4 regions of the Clostridium subterminale genome follow, and region 4 is predicted to be linked to each of the others. Evidence: riboswitches for the same ligand, from Rfam matches in the RefSeq annotation. Region 4 holds a riboswitch; each other region holds the start of a gene.

Region 1 (3,873 bases), on a different contig from region 4:
GGTCTTACTACTGGTGCCATATACCATCATTTTAAGAATAAGGACGAGCTATTCTACCATGCAGTAAAGGAAGCTACGTACTTTGCTCAAAAGCTCTCTGAAAAAGATGAAAGTAGTAATCTTAAAAGCACTGAAAATATGTTAAATGAAATTAGTAATAAAGTTAGAGAACGTATGTCAAAAGTTAATGAGCAACGCCTTTTAGTTCTATTAATAGGTTATGTGTTATCAAAAGGTGGATCTCTTAGTGAAAGCCTTAAACAAGATTATAATGAAATAATCAACAAAGTAGCAGATATGTACTTTTACGCATTTGGTATTGAAAATGAAGACTATAAAAAAAGTCTTGCTACTATTTTAATAGCAGCACTAGATGGTATTGCAATGCAATATTCCCTTGGGGTATTAAAGCAGGAAGATGAAAAGTTTAAGGACACCTTTGTTAATTTTTTTGTAGAAAGCATTCCTGCATTTATGCAAAAAAAATAAACTCTAAGCTAAGTTACATAAAACAAGGATACTTGTAATCTCTACACAGTACCCTTGTTTTTACTATTATTAAAAGAAATAGTATCCATCCCCACCTAGTTTTTTAGCTTTATACATTGCTCTATCTGCTTCTAATATTAGTTCATCAATATCATTAGCCTCATCGGGTAATATACTAATACCTATGCTTAAAGATATTTTTATTTGCTCTTCTTTACAATATAAAATTTCAGTACTATTATTAATTCTGGAGGCTACAGCTTCGCAATCATGGTAACTCTTTATAGAATGTAGCAATATTAAAAATTCATCTCCACCAAATCTAGCAATTATATCCCCATTTCTAGTAGATTCTTTTAATATTTTAGCTACATGAATGAGAACCTCGTCACCTTTTTTATGTCCATATGTATCATTTATATATTTGAATTTATCAACATCTATAAACATAAGCCCTAAAAGACTATTATTTCTTTTAGCATTATTATAAAATTCATCTGCCATTTTATAAAATAATGTTCTATTTGCTACACCTGTTAGTCCATCATAATAAGCTAATTTATTAATAGTTTTTTCCTTTTCCTTTAATTCTTTATTTAAAATATATAATTCATTCACATATTTTTTTAGTTGATCGATACGTAAAAATTGATTAGTCACATCAATAAATTCAATAAGTATAAAATTCAAATTATCTTTCTCTATTCTACTTATCTTTAAATTTAAATTTTTATTATTACTTAGCAAATCTTTATGCATTGCTGCTGAAAAAAATATTTTTCTTCCATCATTGACTATGCACTTCATTGTATCTTTAAAATAACCTTTATTCAGACTTGGAATAATATCATATATACAGCTATTTATTACCTTATCCTCACTAATATGAGTTAAACATTCCATATAGCTATTCCAAAATAAAACTTTTAAATCTTCGTCTAATATTATTATTCCTTCATCTATACTATCTAATATATTATATAAAATTCTATCCACAGAAATCATCTTCTATCATTCCTACTTTATTTAATAATTGACTTAATGAACTTAAAGTAAGATTAATTATTATAGCACCTGCTATTTCTGAATTGTCTATTTTAAAGGTTATATATAGCATCAAAATATGCTCATACTCTTTGCTCTTTATATTTTTTTCAAAATCTACTTTATTAAATACGTTAACTTCTGGTAAAGTATAATTTAATCTTAATTTTAGATAATTTCCTATTTCTCCAATTATTGAATTTAATATTATATTACCAATTTCCTTTATAATATCAAAATCTATATCAGTAAAATTCATATTACTTAGTTGATTTTCATCATTTTCATTTAAACACAGGTCTATAAATGTTCTCATTTTATCTGCTGGAAATATTAAACTTGCCTTTCCTCTCAGTTCATCTTCAAATGCTATAGAGGATACCATTATAGTTCCTTGCATTACTTGTGGAAGATAATCATCTATTGCTATTGTTTTTTCATTTAAACTTAAAATTTTCAAATTTGGTACATTTAATAATATTTTTTTATTTATTATTTCAGACAGTATACTCGCTGATTTACCAACACTTATATTAAATAACTCTTTTAATATATCTTCTCTTTCTACTCTATTATTCATTTCGAACATTCCTTATTATCTCACATATAGATTTGGCTTTTTCTTCAGTAAAGGGCTTGTTTATAAATTCTATTACCCCATATGATTCTATTTCTTCTTTTATACTTTTTTGAACATCTGCAGAAACTACAATTATTTTTGCATTAGAATCATACTCATTTATTAGTTTTATCAGTTCTCCTCCATTTAATTTAGGCATTAATAAATCCACAAATGTATAATCAGGTTTAATACTTTTGTACTTTTCTAATCCTTCTTCTCCATCCTTTGCAAAATAAGTGTTTACACCATCTAAATATTTTACAATTAAGTTACCTATTATTTTTTGAGAAAAAGTAGAATCATCAATAATTAAAATATTCATTTTTACATATACCTCCTATGTTTAGTTATGTAATAATTCATCAAATATAAAATTAAAACCCTATATTCATAAAATTATGAATATAGGGTCGGTTGCATCACTAACTCCATACATATAAGATGCCCAAACTAAATATGTATTTCACAGTTTCCCTTGTATTTTAATCCAATTTAAATTATAACATTTAAATATTATCATTTAATATAAACTGTTTCAATAGTTATTTATCTTAATTTTCAAAGTTATACTTTAATTGGGTTAGTTGACTAATCTTTTATTTGCTCATGCATGTGTCATTTTTATAATGAAAACTCTAATTGATAATCTCTTGTGTCATTTTCATATAGTTCTTGATTTATTTCCTCCGCTTCTTTACATCCTATTGAAAAATAAAAAGCAATTGTTTCTTCAGCAGAACCTGCACAAATATAAATTTTATCTGCTTTCCACTCTCTTGCAACATTTGCAGAAAGTATGAATAACCTTTTGCCTATTCCTTTATTTCTACATTCTAAAGTTATGAAAAGTTGATCTAATAAAACATAATTAAATTTTTCACCAAAAAATTTACGGTTAACTGTTGAAAATCCCAATAATTTGTTATTCGTATCAAAAGCACCAATGGCACTTCCACCACTTAAAATAGTTTTTTTCAACTCTCTAAGATGGTATTCATACCCATTTGGCCAATCACAATCATGATAATTGATTTCCACTAATTTACGGTTTCCATCCACCTCTCTCCATGCCTTTCCTATATATTGAGATGGATTCATTTTGTTTATATGCTCACATTCTCCTAATTCTAATTTTCTATATATAACATTTGACATACTTTTACCTCCCCATATTTATGTATAGTAACCTTGACTATATAATACTTTGAACTCTTTAGAAATTACCTTTTTCTATTAAGTTCTTTACAATAACTCTACTTTTTCATCTTTTATTTACATAATACACATATTCAAGTAAAAAGCCAATAACTCAAGCTTTAATGCTTGAATTTATTTTTCCTGCATACTTTAGTAAAATCTTCGTTTTCGATTAAAGTTTTATTTTGAGTGAATAATTAACGAAGTACTATCCTAAAATAGTATTGATATAGGTAACTATATGTTTTAATAATGCTTGTCTAAAGGTAAATTCCTGCATTCAAAGTGATTTTATTAAAATTTTGAATTTAATCATATTCACCTTTAGATTAGATTTACACTAATTTTAATGATAATTTCAAAATAAATTATACTTTCAAATTATTTATTTTATAGGACATTTATGTAAAGGTGTCCATTAATTAATTGAAAATTCATATGCTTTTCCACTTCACATTAGTGAAGATTCATGATAAACTTATTTTTACCAAAGTATTTCCTAGTAACAAATTTAAATTCAC
Region 2 (3,873 bases), 450 kb from region 4:
TTCCAAGTATGTCTAGGTGGTGAATGGGGAATTATCGATAAAAATCAAAAGGAAATCTTAAAATGTGAATATGATACTATTGACTCTTATCCCGAAAATATGTTTATAGTAACTAAAGATAATAAATATGGGCTTTTTAACAAATCCTCTAACAAATTTACAGATACCATATATGATGAAATTAAATTTTCTTATGAGGATAATGCTCCTATAGCTGTGAAATTAGATAATCAGTGGTTTTATATTGATAAGAATGGTAATAAACTAAAGTAACTTTTAAATCATAGCTATATGTAATATTTTATAATTATACTAATGCTTTAAAGAATATATAAGTTTTAAAGGATGCATGATGGATATAGTTATTATGCATCCTTTTCATATCTCTCTAGTGCTCTCATAAAGTTACCTTCTACTAATTCACTTAACTTTTCAATAATCGTGTGAGAATCTTCCTTCATTCCACCATTCATCCATTGAATTACCAAGCCTGTAAAAGCTAAAGTATAAAAATTTGCAATAAACTTCTTATTATCTTCTGTAGCCTTCATATTTTTGGAAACTTCATTAACTACTCCAATAATTAAATCATAAGTAACTGTGTAAAGATATAAATCTAGATGATTTTTTCCTAAGGAATTTAAAGTATTCATACAAAATCTTCTATTGCTTTCTATATAGTTGAAAATCTTTTGAAATCCATCAGTCCAGGTGCTATAACTTCTATATTGTGATATACTTTCCACCGCTTCTGTTTCATAAATCCACTCTAATAAATTGTATATATCTTGAAAATGATAATAAAATGTTTGTCTATTTAGTCCACAGTTATCAACTATATCTTTAACATATATTTTATTTAAAGATGTAGAATTCATTAATTCCTTTAAAGATTTAGCTAATGCTTTCTTGGTTATTATTGAATTTGACATAGGTATCTCTTTCCTCCCTATGGATTTTTTCATCGTTATATTTACTATACATTATATTATCATTTTATTCCATTAATTTTATATTACCACTTTTTAAAGTTTGTAAATATTTCTACAATAATAAAGAGCTATCTTAAAATTAGTTCAACATTATATGAAGTTGATCAATTTAAGATAGCTCTATGATTTATAATATTATATGCTATAATTAAGTCACAATAATATTATAAATATTTTCTTTTATTATATTTTACTGCTCTATTACTTGATGTGCTCCAACTTTTACAAATTCTTGAGCATCAGTATTAATAAGTTTTTCCATCCAATCATTACCTGCATTTGTAGGAACAGTAACTCTAACTGTCATTTTAATAAAATCTCTAACTTCCATTCCATTTTCATATACTCTATTAGGAACATTTGGATCTATTTGTGCATGACCATGTTGAGAAGTGAAGTTTACCATCTCAAGTTTTAACCCATCAACTAATTTAGGATTAAATTCCACTGTTGTATCTGCTTTTAAAGTTCCATAATTAGCAACTATTATGTCTCTTTCGAAAGTATCTCCTGGCTTAACATTTTCAAAGCTTAATGTCTTTCCACCATCTTTGTCAACTACTTCTGTAACTTTCGATGTAGCCCTCCAACTATCGGCATTAGCATCTGTAGCCCAATATGCTTTTACATCTAATTTACCCATTGTAATGTTTACTTCATTTTTTAATGAATCACTATCAGTAAAATAAGCATAAGTACCATATCCTCCTACCCCTGTCGTAATTGCCGCTGCCATTAATAATGACACAATTTTAATTTTAGTTTTCAATTTAAATTCCTCCCATAAAATATAATATTTATTATATAATGGTGTGGATTCACTATTAACTCCATATTCACTAAGTGACCATATACAGTGAATACTTCTTCGCTCCCTTTATAAACCTTTTGAAAATATAAAATTAAATTTTAAATAATATTAATAATGAAGTTGACTATTCAATACTTTTTTTCTTTATTCTAAGCAACTTAACTTCTTTAAATATTTCCTTTATAATATAGTACATAATTATTATCCAAGCCAAAGCTAAAAATTGAATACTTTGTATTTTACTTATTATAAATCCACATCTAGGTATTTTGAAACAATACCTAGATATTATCTGGCTAGCACTTACCTGTTTCTCATCATTGGCTTTATTATCATCCCCCTTAGTAGTAAAGGTAGTTCCATCTTCAGCATTTTCAACTATTCTATGTGTTACTAACATGTTTCCTACTTTAAATGTAATAACATCCCCAACTTTAAGTTTAGATGTATCTTTTATCTTAGCCCCAATTATTAAATCCTGTGAGTAAAACTCTGGATTCATACTTTCTGATAATACATTTAAATAAGTATATCCAAGTATACTTGGTACATATTCCTTATCGACTCTTATTTTTAAGCTTTGAATTACAATCGTAAACAATAATATAATTAGTGCACAACACAATGTTTTTTTTGTATACTTAAATATTTTTTTTAAAATGTCCTTATTATGTTGTTTTCTTTTTTCTTTTTTCATTATTTTTAATTTCCTTTCTCACATAAAATAATTTCAATAAACTATTAAATATGAATACTTTAACTGGAATAGGTAAACTACTTACTCTATTTATTCAAAAGAACCCATTCAAGAATAACATTTATAGATTTACAAATAATGTATTCACATATTTATATTACCTTTTTATGTTATTATTGTCAACATATCCCTAGTATTATAATATTTAAAAAAATAAAAAGTTACCTCTCCACAAAAGTTTCAAGGTAACTCCTTCACGTATCTAATAATATTTAAAACATATAAGTTATGAATCTATTACTTACTTTATAATATTACCATTACTTGTAATAGTAATCTCAGTATAAGGTACAATTACCTCTGAAGCAAGCATTGCTTTTTTAACTGCTGAAACTATTCCTGAGCAGCATGGTACTTCCATTCTAACTACAGTTATACTCTTTATATTGTTCTTCTTAAGTATTTCAGTTAATTTATTCTTATAATGTTCATTGTCATCAAGTTTTGGACATCCTATTACTGTTATTTTATCTTTCATAAAGTCTCTATGAAAATTTCCATAAGCATAAGCTGTACAATCTGCTGCTACTAATAAGTTAGCATTATTTAGATATGGTGCACTAGTATTTATTAAATTCAATTGCACTGGCCATTGCATAAGTTCAGAGTTATTTTCAGTAGTACTCTCTCTTTTCTTAGGCATAGTTTCCATAGCAATTATTGGTTTTCTCTCAATGGTTTTAGCCATGGTTCCAGGACATCCACATGGAAGTTTTTCTTCTTTATTTATGTGATTATCTTTAATTTCTTTAGGTTTATTATCCAATTCTAAAATTCTTGCCTTTACTGCATCATCATCATACTCATCTGCTTCTCTTTCTATAATCTCTATAGCTGCTGTAGGACAATTAGGTAAACAATCACCTAATCCATCACAATATATATCACTAACAAGCTTTGCCTTTCCATTCACTAGTTCTATAGCTTTTTCATGACAAGCATTAACACATAATCCGCAACCATTACACTTTTCCTCATGGATCTTAATTATCTTTCTCTTCATAACAAATCCTCCAAACCTATTATTTAATCTTAATTAGCATATTTCCCAAAATAATTATTATTTTATTACACTTACCTTTTATTTACTTTCAACAACACATTTAAAATAAACTATTTTTACTATAGCTTAATTATAACTATATTTCCATAATAGGTCTGTAACTTTTGTTACATATTTGAGATTTTTATTAAAAATTATTTATACCAAAAACAAATTACGTATTGATAGTTATCTACTGTACTCCCATTTGTAAGTTCGAATAAATTATCTACAAGTGAATTTTCCAGTCCTTTTTTATAAGGTGAATTTT
Region 3 (3,873 bases), on a different contig from region 4:
GATAATGTTGAAATGCCAGGGGTAGTAGAACTAGGTGATTCTGATAGCCTTCAAGCAGGAGAACAAGTTATAGCTATAGGAAATCCCCTTGGAAAAGAATATTTAGGATCTGTAACGACAGGAATCATAAGCGCTGTTAATAGAGGAGTAGCTTTAACTGAAGGTGGAGAGAAAATGAATCTTATCCAAACAGATACTGCTATAAATCCAGGGAATAGTGGAGGGCCATTAATAAATTCTCAAGGTCAAGTTGTAGGTATAAATACAGCTAAGATAGATGCTAGTGGAGTAGAAGGAATAGGTTTTGCAATTCCGATTAACGATGCCACTGAAAAATTAGATACTCTAGTAAAACAAAAAGTAAAACTAGGTATAGCAGTTAGAGATATAACTGAAGATTTATCAAAACAATTTAACTTACCAGTAGGTGTGTATATTCAATCTGTAGAAGACTTTAGTATTGCCCAAAAGGGTGGACTACAACCTGGAGATGTAATTACTAAAATTGGTAAGAAAACTGTTAAGACAGTTGAAGAGTTAAATAAGGAAAAAGAGTCCTTTAAAGAAGGAGATAGTATTCCTATAGAATTTATAAGAAAAGGTCAAACAATGCAAGCTACTTTAGTAGTAGAATAATTAAGTTAATAATTATAATTATCCCCTAATTATAATATTATAAAATTTCAATAGGCATGAAGCTTGAGTTATCAATGTTTCATGCCTATTATTTTTTAGATATGAATCATAACATTGTTAATATATAAGATATTATACGTTAAAACAATAAACAAACATATATTACTTTTGATAATATTTATAGATAATTATGTATTTTATGTAATTAATTTATTGACTGATACAATTATATATGCTATATTCTCATATGAAATAGCATATATAATTTAGTAAGAGTTTTAAGGAAACATTGAAGTATATATTAATTTGGGCGCATAATATATATATATGGAGTTAGTAGTGTAACCGACCTTTATAATCAAACGTAGATAGGTATAAGATTAGTAGGGTCGGTTTTTGTTATATAAGTTGAAAAATTTAATAGAGATTTTCTTGTAAAGCAATATAAATTAAATAGGTTATATGGGGCTGTATTTAATAAATGGATAGAATAAGGAATTAGAGTAGCGCTCAACCTAAAAATAATTGCATTATATTTATATATTATATTTAAAATTTAAAAACTGAGTATAGGAAATATTAGTATAAAAGTAAAAAATGTATAGACAAATACTAAATATAAAGTTATACTTAATTAATAAAGTATGTTAAATAATAATAGATATTAAATGATTTGGATTTGTTTATAAATTTTTGAATACAATTTACTAAAAGTTATAAGGAAACATTGAAGTATATACTAATTTGGGCACTTTGTATATACAGAGTTAGTAGTGCAACCGACCGTTATTAATTTAAGGTCGGTTTTTTGTTTGTAAAAATTCATTAAGGAGGAAGATTATGAAGAAAATAAAATTTAAACCTACCCTAAGCTAAAGGAGAAACTATCTATTTTTATACTAAAATGAAGAGAAGCATAGATTGATTTAATTTTGTTCCACAAAATATTGAATACAATTTACTAAAAGTTATAAGGAAACATTGAAGTATATACTAATTTGGGCACTTTGTATATACAGAGTTAGTAGTGCAACCGACCGTTATTAATTTAAGGTCGGTTTTTTGTTTGTAAAAATTCATTAAGGAGGAAGATTATGAAGAAAATAAAATTTAAACCTACCCCTAAGCCAAAGAAGAAACTATCTATTTTTATACTAAAATGAAGAGAAGCATATATTGATTTAATTTTATTCCACAAAATATTGAATATAATTTACTAAAAGTTATAAGGAAACATTGAAGTATATACTAATTTGGGCACTTTGTATATACGGAGTTAGTGGTGCAACCGACCTTTATAACCAATCTTATATTTATATAAGATTGGCATGGGGTCGGTTTTTTGTTTGTAAAAATTTATTAAGGAGGAAGATTATGAAGAAAATGAAATTTAAACTTAGGTCTAAACTAAAGAAGAGATTATCTGTTTTTATGGCTTTAGCTATTGCAGTTTGCCAAATTTTTAATATTATTCCTATAGCACAAGCTGATGCTATGGATATTACAAGTAATTTTCCATTTATAACTGAAGTAACTTTAACTGATGGCGATGGTAAACCTATAAATGAGTCATCAAATCCAATAAGTAAGAATGAAGAAGTTAAACTAACTTATAAATTTACTGTACCAAATCAGGGTACAGTAAAAAAAGGTGATATTTATACAATTAAAATACCTAAGGAAATACAAATAATAAGTACACTAAATTTCCCTATTACACTTGATAATGGTGATACAATTGCAAATGTTAAAATAGAAACCAATGGCAATGTTACCATTACTTTTACTGAATTTGCTGAGAATAATTCCAATGTTTCAGGATTCTTTTATATTGATACTCAATTTGATCCTGATCAAATAGGAGGAGATAATCCAGTCCCTATTAAATTTGAAATTGGAGGAAATTCTTCACCAGTTATAGTTAATGTGAATTTTGAGCAACCTGAAATTCCTGATGCTTCTGTTATGAAGGAAGGAAGTTATGACCCTTCTAAAAATGAGATTACCTGGGAGGTAATTGCTAATTCAGAAGGAGTTAAGGTTAATAATGCTGAAATTGTGGACAACATTCCAGAGGGACAAGAATTTATACCAGGTTCTGTTACCATAAATGGAGCTAATGCAGATGAAGCAAATTATAACTATGATTATAGCAATAAAAAATTAACTTATAGCTTTCCAAGTGTTATAGACACATATCAAGTAATTACCTTCAAAACTAAGGTAGTAAATCCAAAAGTTTTTGAAAGTGAAGGAGCTACAATATATGAATATAATAAAGCAATCTTTAATCATGATGGAACTAGTGTAGATTCTAATGAGGCATCAGTTAGTATTTTTACAGACTTCATTAGAAAAGATGGAAACTATGATGCAGCAACAAAGAGAATAAATTGGGTTATTTATGTAAATAACAATGCTCTAAGCATTCCCAATGCTGTAGTTACAGATGATATACCTAGTGGATTAACTGTTACACAAGGTAGCGTAAAAATAGATGGAAATCCAACTAACGACAATTATACTATAAATGGACAAAAATTCACCTACACTTTTCCAACAGCTATTAATGAACCTCATAAAATTGAATTTTCAACAGATGTATCTGATGATATATTTAATTCTAATGAATGGAAAACCTATAATAATAAGGCAACTATTACAGGAGAAGGGGTTCCAGGTAACGCTTTAGATGAAAAGGGAGTTGACGTACCTAGTAACGTTATTTCTAAGCAAGGAGTAGGATATAACCCAGCTACAGGAGAAATAACTTGGGAAGTTATGATTAACTGGAACAGCGGAACCATAAAAAATCCAATTTTCACTGATAAAATAAAATTAGGACAAGAGTATGTAGATGGTTCTGCTACTATAGATAAAGATGTTCCAGGAGGAAGCTTTAACTATGTACCAGAAGTAAACGATGCAGAAAAAACTGGAACACTAACCTATACCTTTGGTAAAGATATTAATGAAACCTATATAATAAGATTTAAAACAAAAGTAACAGACCCTAAGGTTTATGCAGGAAATAGGAATGAGACCTATTATAATGTTGCTGAATTAACTGGCGATAATATAAAACCTTCCACCTACCAAGGCACACAGAAAGTACAGAGCCAAGTTATAAATAAATCTAGTAAAGACTATAACTATGTTGCTAGAGAAATTACATGGAAGATAGTAGTTAATAAAAACAAAATGACCCTTCCCAATGCCTATGTTACAGATGTTATA
Region 4 (3,873 bases):
AAATAAGTCAGAATGCTCGTTTATTTTGTGTTATACTGCGTCAACAGAACCCTTAGATAGTGCTACTATCTGTGGAACCTGTCTCCTTGTCTAACTCAAAATATACTTCCCATCTTTGATTTGTTATTTATTTTCAGATGCCTAAGTAATATATCTTATAAGTTTAAAGAAAACAATTTAAATGTTAAGCTGGAAAATTCACATATAATAGGAGGTAAATGAATATGGCTAAAAGTATTTTATTCGGAGAAGAATCAAGAAGAGCTATGCAAAGAGGTGTAGATGTACTTGCAGATACAGTTAAGGTAACTTTAGGACCAAAAGGAAGAAATGTTATATTAGATAAAAAATTTGGTTCACCACTTATAACAAATGATGGTGTTACAATAGCTAGAGAAATAGAACTTGAAGATGCATATGAAAATATGGGTGCACAACTTGTAAAAGAAGTTGCAAACAAAACAAATGATGTAGCTGGAGACGGAACTACAACTGCTACAGTACTTGCTCAAGCTATCATAAGAGAAGGACTTAAGAACGTAACAGCTGGTTCAAATCCAATGTTATTAAGAAATGGTATAAGAATGGCTGTAGATACAGCAGTTGAAGAAATAAAGAAATACTCTAGACAAGTAGATGGAAAAGAAGACATAGCAAGAGTTGCAGCAATATCAGCAGCAGACGAAGAAGTTGGAGCTCTAATAGCTACAGCGATGGATAAAGTAGGTAACGAAGGTGTTATCGCTGTAGAAGAGTCTAAAACAATGGGAACAGAACTTGATGTTGTTGAAGGTATGCAATTTGATAGAGGATATTTAAGTGCATATATGGTAACTGACACAGATAAGATGGAAGCTGTACTTGATAATCCATACATTTTAATAACTGATAAGAAAATATCTAATATCCAAGAATTACTTCCAATTCTTGAGCAAATAGTACAACAAGGTAAAAAACTTTTAATAATCGCTGAAGATGTTGAAGGTGAAGCAATAGCTACTTTAGTAGTTAATAAATTAAGAGGAACATTTACATGTGTTGCTGTTAAAGCTCCTGGCTTTGGAGATAGAAGAAAAGAAATGCTTGAAGATATAGCTATATTAACAGGAGGTACAGTAATTTCAGAAGAATTAGGATACGACATTAAAGATGCAACTATCGATATGTTAGGAAAAGCTGATAGTGTTAAAATTACTAAAGAAAATACTGTTATCGTAAATGGAAAAGGTAAGAGTGAAGATATAGCATCTAGAGTAAATCAAATTAAGAAACAAATGGAAGATACGACTTCTGAATTTGATAAGGAAAAATTAAATGAAAGACTTGCAAAACTTGCTGGTGGAGTTGCAGTAATCAAAGTTGGTGCTGCTACTGAAACAGAATTAAAAGAGAAAAAATTAAGAATAGAAGATGCTCTTGCTGCTACAAAAGCTGCAGTTGAAGAAGGTATCGTTGCAGGTGGTGGAACTGTTTATATCAATGCAATAGAGGCAGTTGCTAAACTAACTTCAGATGTTTCAGAAATCCAAGTAGGTATCAATATTGTAAGAAGAGCTCTTGAAGAGCCATTAAGACAAATAGCTACAAATGCTGGTGCAGAAGCTTCAGTAGTAGTTGAAAGAGTTAGAAATTCAGCTACAGAAATAGGATATGATGCATTAAGTGCTGAATATGTAGATATGATTAAAGCTGGAATAGTTGACCCAACTAAAGTTACAAGAAGCGCACTTCAAAATGCTGCATCTGTAGCTGCAACATTCTTAACAACAGAAGCTGCTGTTGTTGATATTCCAGATAAGAACCCAGCTCCAATGCCAGGTGGCCCAGGAATGGGAATGGACGGAATGTACTAAAATAAATAATAAAAAATAAAATTAAGACTTTCATGAGGTTTTCATGAAAGTCTTTTTATATACAAAAAAACTTAATTACGATAAATTTTAGTGTTAGATGTTATAAAATAATACATAACAAGGAAAAAAACTAGAAGTATAATACAAAATATAGTATAATATGTTTAAATATTTATAAATTTATATTTTTACATCAAAAATTTATAAAGCAATAAAATGATTTTAGATACAATGATGCAACTTTTTTATTTGGGTACCTTGAAAGTTGTTGAGTTAATGGTACAACCGGCTAAATTATTAATTTAGTCGGTTTTTTTGTGTTCATTTATATGCATATATGTAAAAATGTGGTACAATAGTTTTAAAATAGAAATAAATGTAAAAGGATAATAAATAATGGGTTTTATAGTATTTTTATATGGAATAGTAATAGGAAGTTTTTTAAATGTATGTATTTATAGAATACCTAATAATCAGTCATTAATTAGTCCACCCTCTCATTGTGGAAATTGTGATACTAGATTGAAATGGAAGGATTTAATACCAATAGGAAGTTATCTATGGCTTAAGGGTAAATGTAGATACTGTGATTCTAAGATTTCTATGAGGTATCCATTAGTAGAAGGACTTACAGGCATTTTATTAGTAGGAATATATCTAAGATATGGTATAGGGTTAAACTTTTTTAAGTACTCTCTTTTAACTTTATTTTTAATAGTGATAGCCCTTATAGATTATGATACTACAGATGTATATTCTAGCGTAGTTTATAGTGGAATGGCAGTGGGGATAATCTTTATCATTATAGAAGCTGTAGGATATTCTCACAGTATAACTACTTATATTATTGGTGGATTAATAGGTCTTGGTGTTATTGGTTTAATATATGTTTTAACTGGTGGCATGGGTGCTGGAGATATTGAGATAGCAGTATTATGTGGATTGTTCCTAGGATGGAAATTAGAGATATATTTTTTACTCATATCCTTTATTATAGGGGGATCAATTGCAGTTACTCTAATTGCACTAAAAAAGAAATTGAAGGATGAGTATATTCCTTTAGGACCAAGCTTAGCAATGGGAGCATATATAGTTTTAATCATAGGAGAACAATACATATTAAATTTTATTTAGTATGAGAAGTTTTAAGAAATTAAAAGAAATATAAAACTTTTAGATAAAATCACGTAAATTAATTGTAAAGGTGAGGTGGGATAAATGGCAAGGAATACTGTTAGACTAGGTGACTTGCTAGTAAGAGCAAATAAGATTACCAGGTCACAATTATCAGAAGCCTTAGAAATTCAAAAGGTAAAGAGAAAGAAATTAGGAGAATTACTAATTGAAGAAGGTATTGTAACAGAGGATATTATTATAGAGGTACTTCAAGAACAGCTAGGTATTGAAAGGGTAACTTTGAGTAATATAGATGTAGACTCTAAGGCAGTTAAATTAGTTAATGAAGGCTTATGTAGAAAATATGAACTATTCCCTTTTTATACTGCTGATGGAGTAATAAAGGTAGCTGTGTCAGATCCTTTAAATATATTTGCAATGGATGATGTAGCTATAACCACAGGACTAAGAGTAGAGCCTTATATATCCACAAAGGATGATATACATAAGGCTACAGAAAAATATTATTCAGATAGAAATGTGGAAAGTGCTGTAGAGGAGATAACTAGGTCTAGGATAGTATTTCAAAATAAGACGGAAGATTTAGAAAAGATTGATGAAGTTAAAAATGCTCCCACAGTAAAACTAGTAGACTCTCTACTTAAAAATGCAGTGGAGCAAAGAGCTTCAGATATTCATATAGAGCCCTATGAAAAATATATAAGAGTTAGATATAGAAACGATGGTCAGTTAGAGGAGATATCGTCCTTAAATATTGATGTACTTCCAGGAATAGTTACTAGAATAAAAATTTTAGCAGATCTTAACATAGCTGAGAGAAGGATTCCTCAGGATGGAAGAATAGTTACTGTAATCAACAATAAAAATATAGACATGCGTGTGT

Evidence for each region. Region 4 has a riboswitch for cyclic di-GMP ahead of ABDZ93_RS16170 (prepilin peptidase). Riboswitches for the same ligand answer to the same signal wherever they lie in the genome.
Region 1: linked by a shared signal. The riboswitch ahead of ABDZ93_RS17240 (response regulator) and the one ahead of ABDZ93_RS16170 (prepilin peptidase) in region 4 are both predicted to bind cyclic di-GMP.
Region 2: linked by a shared signal. The riboswitch ahead of ABDZ93_RS14200 (TasA family protein) and the one ahead of ABDZ93_RS16170 (prepilin peptidase) in region 4 are both predicted to bind cyclic di-GMP.
Region 3: linked by a shared signal. The riboswitch ahead of ABDZ93_RS06295 (SpaA isopeptide-forming pilin-related protein) and the one ahead of ABDZ93_RS16170 (prepilin peptidase) in region 4 are both predicted to bind cyclic di-GMP.

What each region holds. Positions count from the first base shown of each region.
Region 1 is NZ_BAAACI010000008.1:154,008-157,880, forward strand. It holds gene ABDZ93_RS17225 (TetR/AcrR family transcriptional regulator) at 1-489, shown strand, start outside; gene ABDZ93_RS17230 (diguanylate cyclase domain-containing protein) at 559-1,485, opposite strand; gene ABDZ93_RS17235 (chemotaxis protein CheC) at 1,478-2,113, opposite strand; gene ABDZ93_RS17240 (response regulator) at 2,106-2,477, opposite strand; cyclic di-GMP riboswitch class II at 2,556-2,638, opposite strand; gene ABDZ93_RS17245 (GNAT family N-acetyltransferase) at 2,777-3,310, opposite strand.
Region 2 is NZ_BAAACI010000007.1:104,129-108,001, forward strand. It holds gene ABDZ93_RS14190 (WG repeat-containing protein) at 1-273, shown strand, start outside; gene dhaS (dihydroxyacetone kinase transcriptional activator DhaS) at 366-932, opposite strand; gene ABDZ93_RS14200 (TasA family protein) at 1,183-1,761, opposite strand; cyclic di-GMP riboswitch class II at 1,793-1,877, opposite strand; gene ABDZ93_RS14205 (signal peptidase I) at 1,928-2,500, opposite strand; gene ABDZ93_RS14210 (ATP-binding protein) at 2,802-3,563, opposite strand; gene ABDZ93_RS14215 (TraB/GumN family protein) at 3,758-3,873, opposite strand, start outside.
Region 3 is NZ_BAAACI010000002.1:94,545-98,417, reverse strand. It holds gene ABDZ93_RS06300 (S1C family serine protease) at 1-636, shown strand, start outside; cyclic di-GMP riboswitch class II at 910-996, shown strand; cyclic di-GMP riboswitch class II at 1,349-1,430, shown strand; cyclic di-GMP riboswitch class II at 1,603-1,684, shown strand; cyclic di-GMP riboswitch class II at 1,858-1,939, shown strand; gene ABDZ93_RS06295 (SpaA isopeptide-forming pilin-related protein) at 2,011-3,873, shown strand, end outside.
Region 4 is NZ_BAAACI010000007.1:558,267-562,139, reverse strand. It holds gene groL (chaperonin GroEL) at 225-1,853, shown strand; cyclic di-GMP riboswitch class II at 2,069-2,153, shown strand; gene ABDZ93_RS16170 (prepilin peptidase) at 2,250-2,987, shown strand; gene ABDZ93_RS16165 (GspE/PulE family protein) at 3,072-3,873, shown strand, end outside.